Regions from separate parts of the Polaromonas sp. UC242_47 genome, predicted to be linked through region 2. Evidence: riboswitches for the same ligand, from Rfam matches in the RefSeq annotation. Region 2 holds a riboswitch; the other holds the start of a gene.
The links. A riboswitch is a leader RNA that binds a small molecule or an ion and turns the genes downstream of it on or off. The one in region 2 is predicted to bind glycine.
Positions count from the first base shown of each region.

Region 1: another riboswitch for glycine. It lies ahead of gcvT (glycine cleavage system aminomethyltransferase GcvT); the one in region 2 lies ahead of ACHMXK_RS02175 (D-amino acid dehydrogenase).

Region 1 is NZ_JBIOAO010000001.1:1,704,950-1,709,261, reverse strand. It holds gene ACHMXK_RS08440 (TRAP transporter small permease) at 1-482, shown strand, start outside; gene ACHMXK_RS08435 (TRAP transporter large permease) at 547-1,824, shown strand; glycine riboswitch at 1,950-2,051, shown strand; glycine riboswitch at 2,072-2,173, shown strand; gene gcvT (glycine cleavage system aminomethyltransferase GcvT) at 2,189-3,349, shown strand; gene gcvH (glycine cleavage system protein GcvH) at 3,390-3,758, shown strand; gene gcvP (aminomethyl-transferring glycine dehydrogenase) at 3,892-4,312, shown strand, end outside.
Region 2 is NZ_JBIOAO010000001.1:436,799-441,110, reverse strand. It holds partial or broken gene ACHMXK_RS02185 (MFS transporter) at 1-940, opposite strand, end outside; gene ACHMXK_RS02180 (helix-turn-helix domain-containing protein) at 1,472-2,203, shown strand; glycine riboswitch at 2,241-2,330, shown strand; gene ACHMXK_RS02175 (D-amino acid dehydrogenase) at 2,542-3,897, shown strand; gene ACHMXK_RS02170 (FIST N-terminal domain-containing protein) at 3,858-4,312, opposite strand, start outside.

The sequences.
Region 1 (4,312 bases), 1.3 Mb from region 2:
TTTTAAGGTTCGAGCGCCGGAGCACCGGTCTGGCCATGGTCGGCGCGTGCGCCATGCTGGCGATCGCGTCGACGCTGGGCATGTTCCAGATCATCACGCGTTTTGTACTTGAGCAACCGGCCGAGTGGACCGAAATCCTGATCCGCCTGAGCCTGATCTGGATGGTGTTTCTCGGCATTCCCGCTGCCTTTAGGCAAGGCGCCATGGTCAGCGTGGATGTGTTGTACCGCTGGAGCCCGCCCAAAATCAAACGTGGGCTGGACTGGCTGGTCTGCCTGGCCGCGCTGACACTGATCGCCGTCATCATCTGGTGGGGCTGGGACTATTCCCTGCGCGGCCGTGTTCAGTCCATGGCCGGACTGGAATCCATCTCGATGTTCTGGGGTTATGTGGCCATGCCGGTGGGCGGCCTGTTCTGCGTCATCGGCATCATCGGCAACCTGATCGATCCCCAGCGCCAGGAACTGGAAACCGCCACATGAGCCACGCACCAACCAACGCAAATCGCCGCATGTCTGGCACCGTATTTTTCAAGGGAATCGCACAATGACCGCTGTCATGTTGACCACCATGATCGTGTGTTTCGCACTGACCATTTCCGTGGCCGTCTCCATCGGCCTGGCGGCCGTGTTTGGCATTCAGGCCAGCAACGCCAATATGCTGATCTCGGTGAAGGAAATGTTCTCCGCGATCAACAAGTTCCCGCTGGCCGCGATTCCGTTTTTTATCCTGGCCGGCAACCTGATGGAAACCGGTGGCATTTCGCGCCGGCTGGTGGAGTTTGCCAAAAGTATCGTCGGCGGCGTTCAGGGCGGCCTGCCCATGACCTGCGTGTTGACCTGCATGATTTTTGCGGCGGTTTCGGGCTCTTCGGTGGCCACCACCTTTGCCGTCGGCGCCATCCTGATCCCCGCGCTGATCAAACACGGCTACCCGACCAGTTACGCCGCAGCCTTGCAGGCGACCAGCGCCGAACTGGGTGTGATCATCCCGCCGTCCATCCCCATGATTCTGTACGGCGTCAGCGCGGAAGTCTCGATCGGCGAGTTGTTCATTGCCGGCGTCGGCCCGGGCATTTTTATCAGCATCGCCCTGATGGCCTTTGTCTACGTGTATTGCAAACTCAAGGGCTGGGGCAAAAACGACGGTGACGGCCGTCTGAGTTTTGGCAAGGCCACCTGGCAGGCAGGCTGGGCCTTGCTGATGCCAGTCATCATTCTGGGCGGCATTTATGGCGGCATCTTCACACCGACCGAGGCCGCGGCCGTGGCCGTGTTTTACGCACTGGTGGTCGGCGTGGTGATTTACCGCGAGATCAGCCTGCCGAACCTGGTGCAGGTCCTGCGCAAATCCGTGATCTCCAGCGCCGTGATCATGTTCATCATTGCCAATGCGGGGCTGTTTGCCTTCCTGATCACCCGCGCCGGTGTGCCCGATGCGATTGGCCGCTGGCTGCAAGAAGTGCTGCAGTCGCCCGCGCTGTTCCTGCTCGGGGTGAACGCCGCCTTGTTCATCATCGGCATGTTCATCGAAACCAGCGCCGCCATCATTGTGCTGGCGCCCATCCTGGCACCAGTGGCCATGCATTTCGGCATCGACCCGGTGCATTTCGGCATGGTCATGGTGGTCAACCTGGCACTGGGCATGATCACGCCGCCGTTCGGGGTGAACCTGTTTGCGGCCTGCACGGTAGCGCGGATTTCGCTGGATCGGATCGTCACTCACCTGATACCTTTTGTGCTTGTGATCCTCGGCTGCCTTATGGTGATTACCTACTTCCCGGCACTTTCCTTGACCCTGCGCGACCTCGTTTACGCCAAATAAACAGGGCCCCAGGTGCGCCCACCTCGTGGGGGTTCGCGGCCCGCCGAGGGAGCGCATTTTTCCTTGGGGCGCTCCCTCGAAAAATTGACTTCCATGCGCGGACGCCCCCCAGGGCTTGGGCTACACTTACCCGGTCAGGAGAGAGTTTTCACATGAAAACCGCCGAAGGCGCATGCACCCCCTTTCTGGTGTGCTGAACGCTCAGGCAAAAGGACTGGCAACCGTTGTTGGGCATGTGCTGCCGGCAACGTTCCCTACTGGAGAGAGGCTGCCTTCAAGGCAGCCCACCGAAGGAGCAAACCTGCATCGCCAGGTGAATCTCTCAGGTAAAGCGGACAGCAGGGGCAGCCCATGATTTTTTATCATGGATAACGCTTTGCCCCGGAGAACGCCTGTGTCCGCTACCGATTCCCCTCTGCTGAAAACACCGCTGCATGAGCTCCATGTAGAGCTTGGCGCACGCCTGGTGCCGTTTGCGGCTTACGCCATGCCGGTGCAATACCCGGCCGGCCTGATGGCCGAGCACCACCACACCCGCAAGGCCGCCAGCCTGTTTGATGTGTCGCACATGGGCCAGTTGCGCCTGGTCGGACCGGATGCGGCCGCCGCGCTGGAAACCTTGATGCCGGTCGATGTCATGGACCTGGCGGTCGGCAAGCAGCGTTACGGCCTGCTGCTCAATGACGAGGGCGGCATCATCGACGACCTGATGTTTTTCAACCGCGGAGATGATATTTTTGTCATCGTCAACGGCGCCTGCAAGGTCGGTGACATCGCGCATATCCAGGCCAAAATCGGCAGCCGCTGCGAGATCATCCCCCTGCCCGACCTGGCGCTGCTGGCACTGCAGGGCCCACAGGCCGTTACCGCACTGGCGCGCCTCGCCCCCGATGTTGAAAAACTCGTTTTCATGACCGGCGGTCATTTCAAGATCGCGGGTTGCGACTGTTTCCTCACACGCAGCGGCTACACAGGCGAAGACGGTTTTGAAATCTCGGTGCCGGCGGCACAGGCCGAGACACTGGCCAGAGCCCTGCTTGCCCAACCCGAAGTCAAACCCGCCGGTCTGGGCGCACGCAATTCATTGCGCCTGGAAGCCGGCTTGTGCCTGTACGGCAACGACCTGGACACCAGCACCACGCCGGTGGAAGCCGGCCTGAACTGGGCGATGCAGAAAGTGCGTCGCAGCGGCGGCGCACGCGCCGGTGGTTTTCCGGGTGCCGACAAAGTGCTGGCGCAACTGGCAGACCCCGCGGCCCTGACACGCAAACGCGTGGGCCTGATCGCGCTGGAACGTGTGCCGGTGCGCGAACACACCGAGTTGCAAAATACCGACGGCCAGCGTATCGGCGAAGTCAGCAGTGGCCTGCTGGGGCCGACAATCGCCCAGCCAATCGCCATGGCTTATGTGGCGCCCGCGTATGCCACGCTGGGCACCAAAGTCAACGCCATCGTGCGTGGCAAACCCGTCGCCATGGAAGTGACGGCCATGCCTTTTGTTCCCAACCGCTATTTCCGCGGCTGATATCAACCGACTCTAACGACCTCAATTAACGGAGAAAACCATGATCAAGTACACCGAAGACCACGAATGGCTCAGCGTGACCGGCGACATCGCCACCGTCGGCATCACCGTCCATGCGCAAGACGCATTGGGTGACGTGGTGTTTGTGGACCTGCCTGCCGTCGGCAGCACGTTTGCGCAAAAAGCCATTGCCGGCGTGGTGGAGTCGGTCAAGGCCGCCGCCGATGTTTATATGCCTGTCAGCGGCGACATCACCGAAGTCAATGAAGCCCTGCGCGACGACCCGTCGCTGGCCAACAGCGACCCGCTGGGCGCCGGCTGGTTCTTCAAGGTCAAGCTGTCGGATGCCAAGCAGCTGGACGCGCTGCTGGACGAAGCGGCTTACGCCGCGTTTGCCAAAGACGCATAAATAGCTGCCCCCACGCTTGTCGCTTCGCGGGCCTTCGGCGTTGCGCTGCCCCTTTCACCCGGAGAAGGGGCCAATTTTTTTAGGGCGGCCCGCCGAAAAATTGCCTCGTCCCCATTCAATGGAAAGAATCCCCATGTTGATGTCAACCGCCAAGCCGCTGGGCGAGCTTGAAAATCCTGCTGAATTTATCGCCCGCCACATCGGCATTGATGCGGCGGACGAGGTCCACATGCTCAAGGTGGTGGGCTCCGCCTCGCGCCGCGAGTTGATCGACGGGATTGTTCCGCGCTCCATCGCGCGCCAAAGTGCCATGGCGATTCCGGCGCCGGTGACCGAGGCAGCAGCGCTCAAGCAGCTCAAGGCGATTGCGGCCAAAAACCAGGTCTTCAAAAACTTCATTGGCCAGGGCTATTACGGCACCTACACACCGGGCGTGATTTTGCGCAACGTGCTGGAAAACCCCGCCTGGTACACCGCCTACACGCCTTACCAGGCCGAAATTTCGCAGGGCCGCATGGAGGCGCTGGTCAACTTCCAGACCATGGTCTGTGACC
Region 2 (4,312 bases):
CGCCCAACGGCACCAGACCGATCTCCACATGGCGGCGACTCAGCATTTCACACAGCAGCGAGCCGGTGCCGATACCGATGGAAAACACCACCAGCAGCAAAGACGCGACCTGCTCGTTGCCATGCAACACTTCCTTGGCAAAACTCGGGAACTGGCTCAGGAACACCGCGCCGAAAAACCACATCCAGCTGATGCCCAGCAGGGAGCGGAAAACCACGATGTTTTCGTGGGCGAGCCGGAGATTGCGCACCGTCTCGGTGAACGGATTCCAGTTGATCTTGAGCCCAGGATCGGTCGCCGGCGACACCGGAATATAGTGCGCAACCGCACGCCCCAGCAGGGCCAGGCCGACACAGCTGAAACCCACATGGTGGGCTCCGATCTCGGGCACGGCAATGATCAGACCGCCGGCGACATTGCCCAGCAAAATGGCGACAAAGGTACCCATCTCCACCATGCCGTTGCCACCCATCAGTTCACGCTCGCCCAGGTGTTGCGGCAAATAGGCGAACTTGACCGGCCCGAACAAGGTGGAATGCAGGCCCATGAGGAAGGTGCAGCCCAGCAGGATAGACACGTCGGCGCTGAAAAAACCCCAGGCCGCCAGCGCCATGATCAACATCTCCAGGCGCTTCACAAAAACAATCAGGGTGCGTTTTTCGTACTTGTCGGCCAGTTGCCCGCTGGTGGCCGAAAACAGCAAAAAGGGCAGGATGAACAGCGCCCCAATCACCAGCCCCGCCATCGCGGGCGGCAGCCAGCTCACTTGCAACTGGTAAGTCACCATCACGGTGAACGCGAACTTGAACAGGTTGTCGTTGGCGGCCCCGGAAAACTGCGTCCAGAAAAAAGGCGCAAAACGGCGCTGCTTGAGCAGTGCGAACTGGTTCGGGTGTTCGTGCGCGGACGAGGGCACCGGTGCGGCGGAATCAACACTCATGACGAACTCCTCTTTTCAATGCTTGTGCGACACGCTCTTTGAGCCTGTTTACGCTCTCCATGGGGCCGCGCAGATGACTTTTCGGGATGGGCTGCAAGGCGCGGTGCGCCGCCAATAGCGAGCTATTGGCAAGCGCCGCAACGCAGCAGACCGCCCGAAAAGCCACCTGCCCTCCGGGTTGGGGCGAAATCGGGCGATTTGCCCACCAAATCCCTTGCATGGACATCAGCCCATGCGGCGAGATCTTGGCGAACAACTCATCCCGATTGCGCCCCAACGCGACCCCATGGAGAACGTAAACAGGCTCCAAGGCTGCCTGGAGGGCCTGCCCCGTTGGCAGCTCAGTGCCCCGGATTCTGCCCTGATTTTTCCGCGGCCCTGGATCTTTGGTATTTCGAAAATCAATGCCATGCGCAGCCCTTTCAAGAGGTGGGCGCAGTCTGTTCTCACCAACGCCCTCTGCCCCTCCTTATCGATACAAGATCACACCAGAAGACTTAAAGTATCGACCATTGATACCAAGGAGTTCTGATGAGCACAAGCGCTGACCTGGTGACTGCCCTGAAAAAGGAGCTCAAATCCGCCCAGATGACGTATGCAGACCTGGCGCGCGCACTCGGCATGGCCGAGTCAAGCGTCAAACGGATGTTGTCGCGGGGTGACATGCCGCTGTCGCGGGTGGATGCGATTTGCCGCGCCCTGAAACTGGACTTTGCCGATCTCGCGCGGCGGGTCGCCGACACCCAGCCTTTGCTGGCGGAACTCACCGAAGCGCAGGAAAAAGCCGTGGTGGCCGACAAGAAACTGCTGCTGACCGCCATTTGTGTCTTGTCGCAGTGGACCTTGGAACAGATCACCGGCAGCTACCGCGTGACCGAGGCCGAGTGCATCACTTACCTGGCGCAGCTGGACCGCATCGGCATCATCGAACTCAAGGCCCTGAACCGTTACCGGCTCAAACTCGCCAAGACTTTTCGCTGGCGGCCGCATGGCCCGGTGATGGATTATTTTCGCGACAACGCCTTGCTGGATTATTTTTCCGGCGGCTTTGACGGCAGCGGTGAAGGCCTGCTGCTGGTGCATGGCGCCATCAGCCGCAGCCTGGCGCCCTCCTTCATGGAACGTATGCAACGCGTGGCGCAGGACTTTGCGCAGCAGCACCAGGCCGACCAGAAACTGGCCGACAAGGACCGCGAGGGTTACACCTTGCTGCTGGCCATGCGCAGCTGGGAGTTTGAAGCGTTTGCGGCCTTGCGACGTTAAACACTTTGACAAGCCGGCCCGGCTTCGGGGAGAATCGGGCTCTCATGCAGGAGAGTGGACGCCCCCAGGCGTCCCACCGAAGGCGCAAACTCCCATACACGCTCAGGTCCCGTACTGCATGCTGAAAATAGCCGTCTGGAGAGCCTTTGCATCACCTTGATGCATCGCACCGAAGGAGCAAACCCGCAGCGCCCGCTGCGGCGTGAATCTCTCAGGTACCAAGGACAGGGGGAGCGGCAACCAACAGAACGACACCCGTTTCCGGCGTCAACACGCTATCCATTTGATAGCTAGCTGCGCCCGTTCTGCTTGGACCCACTGTCTAAAAGGTTATCAAAATGCGCGTTATTGTTCTCGGCAGCGGCCTGCTCGGCGTCAGCTCGGCCTGGTATCTTTCACAACTCGGCCATGAGGTCACCGTCATCGACCGCCAAACCTCGCCGGCGGCAGAAACCAGCCACGCCAACGGCGGGCAAATTTCGGTCAGCCATGCCGAACCCTGGGCCAACCCCAGCGCCCCGTTCAAGGTGCTCAAATGGCTGGGCAAGGAAGATGCACCGCTGCTGTTCCGCTTGCGGGCCGATACGCGCCAGTGGGCCTGGGGTTTGCAGTTCCTGCGCGAATGCACACCGGCCCGCACCCGCCACAACATCCGCCAGATCGTCCAGCTCGGCAGTTACAGCCGGGACATGTTGCAACAGCTGCGGCGCGACACCGGCATCAACTACGACCAGCGCACGCAAGGCATTCTGCATTTCTACACCTCGCAGCAGGAGTTCGAAGGCGCGCTGGAGCCTTCGCGCCAGATGCGCGAGCTGGGCTGCGAACGCCGGGTGATCTCGGCCGATGAGGCGGTGGCCATAGAACCGGCGCTGGCCACCCTGCGCAGCCAACTCGCAGGCGCCACCTACACCGCCGAGGATGAGTCGGGCGACGCCCGCAAATTCACGCTGGCCCTGGCCCAACTCTGCGAAGCGCGCGGCGTGCGCTTTTTGATGGGCCACCACATCACACGCCTGCTCAAGGACGGCAATCAGATCACCGCGGTGGAGGCCACCGATCCACAAGGCCGCTACCTGCAGCTGACCGCCGACAGCTACGTGCTGGCGGCCGGCAGTTTCAGCGCGGCGCTGGCCGAGCCGATAGGCCTGAAGTTGCCGATTTATCCCGCCAAGGGTTATTCGGTCACCTTGCCGGTGATAGACCCCACACGCGCTTACCAGGTGTCCTTGACCGACGACGAGTTCAAGCTGGTGTTCAGCCGCTACACCACGCCAGGCAGCGACGGTGAGGCCGAAGACCGGCTGCGTATCGCCGGCACCGCCGAGTTCAACGGCTACGACCGCCAGCTCAATGCGGCCCGCTGCCAGGCGATTGTGCGGCGCGTGCAGCAGCTGTTCCCCGGTGCGACCGACGTGAAGCGCGCGCAATTCTGGAGCGGCCTGCGTCCGGCCACACCCAGCAATGTGCCGCTGATTGGCCAGAGCCGCATCAGCAATCTGTTCCTGAATACCGGCCACGGCACGCTGGGCTGGACCCATGCCTGCGGTTCGGGCAAGGCGCTGGCCGACATCGTGAGCGGCCGCAGGCCCGAGCTTGATTTTGCGTTCCAGGGCGCTGTGCCCCAACGCTCGCCAGTCGCGGCTGGCCGGGTTCAGGCGCCGGTGGTGAACACCGTCAAGACGCCGGTGTAACCGTAGAGCTGGTGGCGGGCGATCTCGCCGCCAGCGAAAAAACCGACCAGCGGCACGTCGCCCAAGGCGCGCCGCACGATCTGCAGTTCGGCACTGGGCGCACCGAAGTGTGGTCCGCCGCGCCCCGAACAACTGACGTAAATCGCGCCGGCGATACGCCGGGCCGGGTGCGGCGCGGCGTCGGCGTGTAAACCGCTGAGGGCGTTGGCGACATCGAGGCTGACTTCTTCGGGCTCCAGTTCTTCGCGGATTTCGGCGCAGACACGCACCAGGTCGGCGCGCGCCGCCGCGACGTTGCGTTCGCAAAAAGCCAGCTTCATGCCCAGCATGGGCACGTCGGCAATCGCAATGCCGCTGCGCGCCGGGTCCAGGCCGATGATGTGGCGCACCACCACGTCGGCGCCAAACTGGCCGG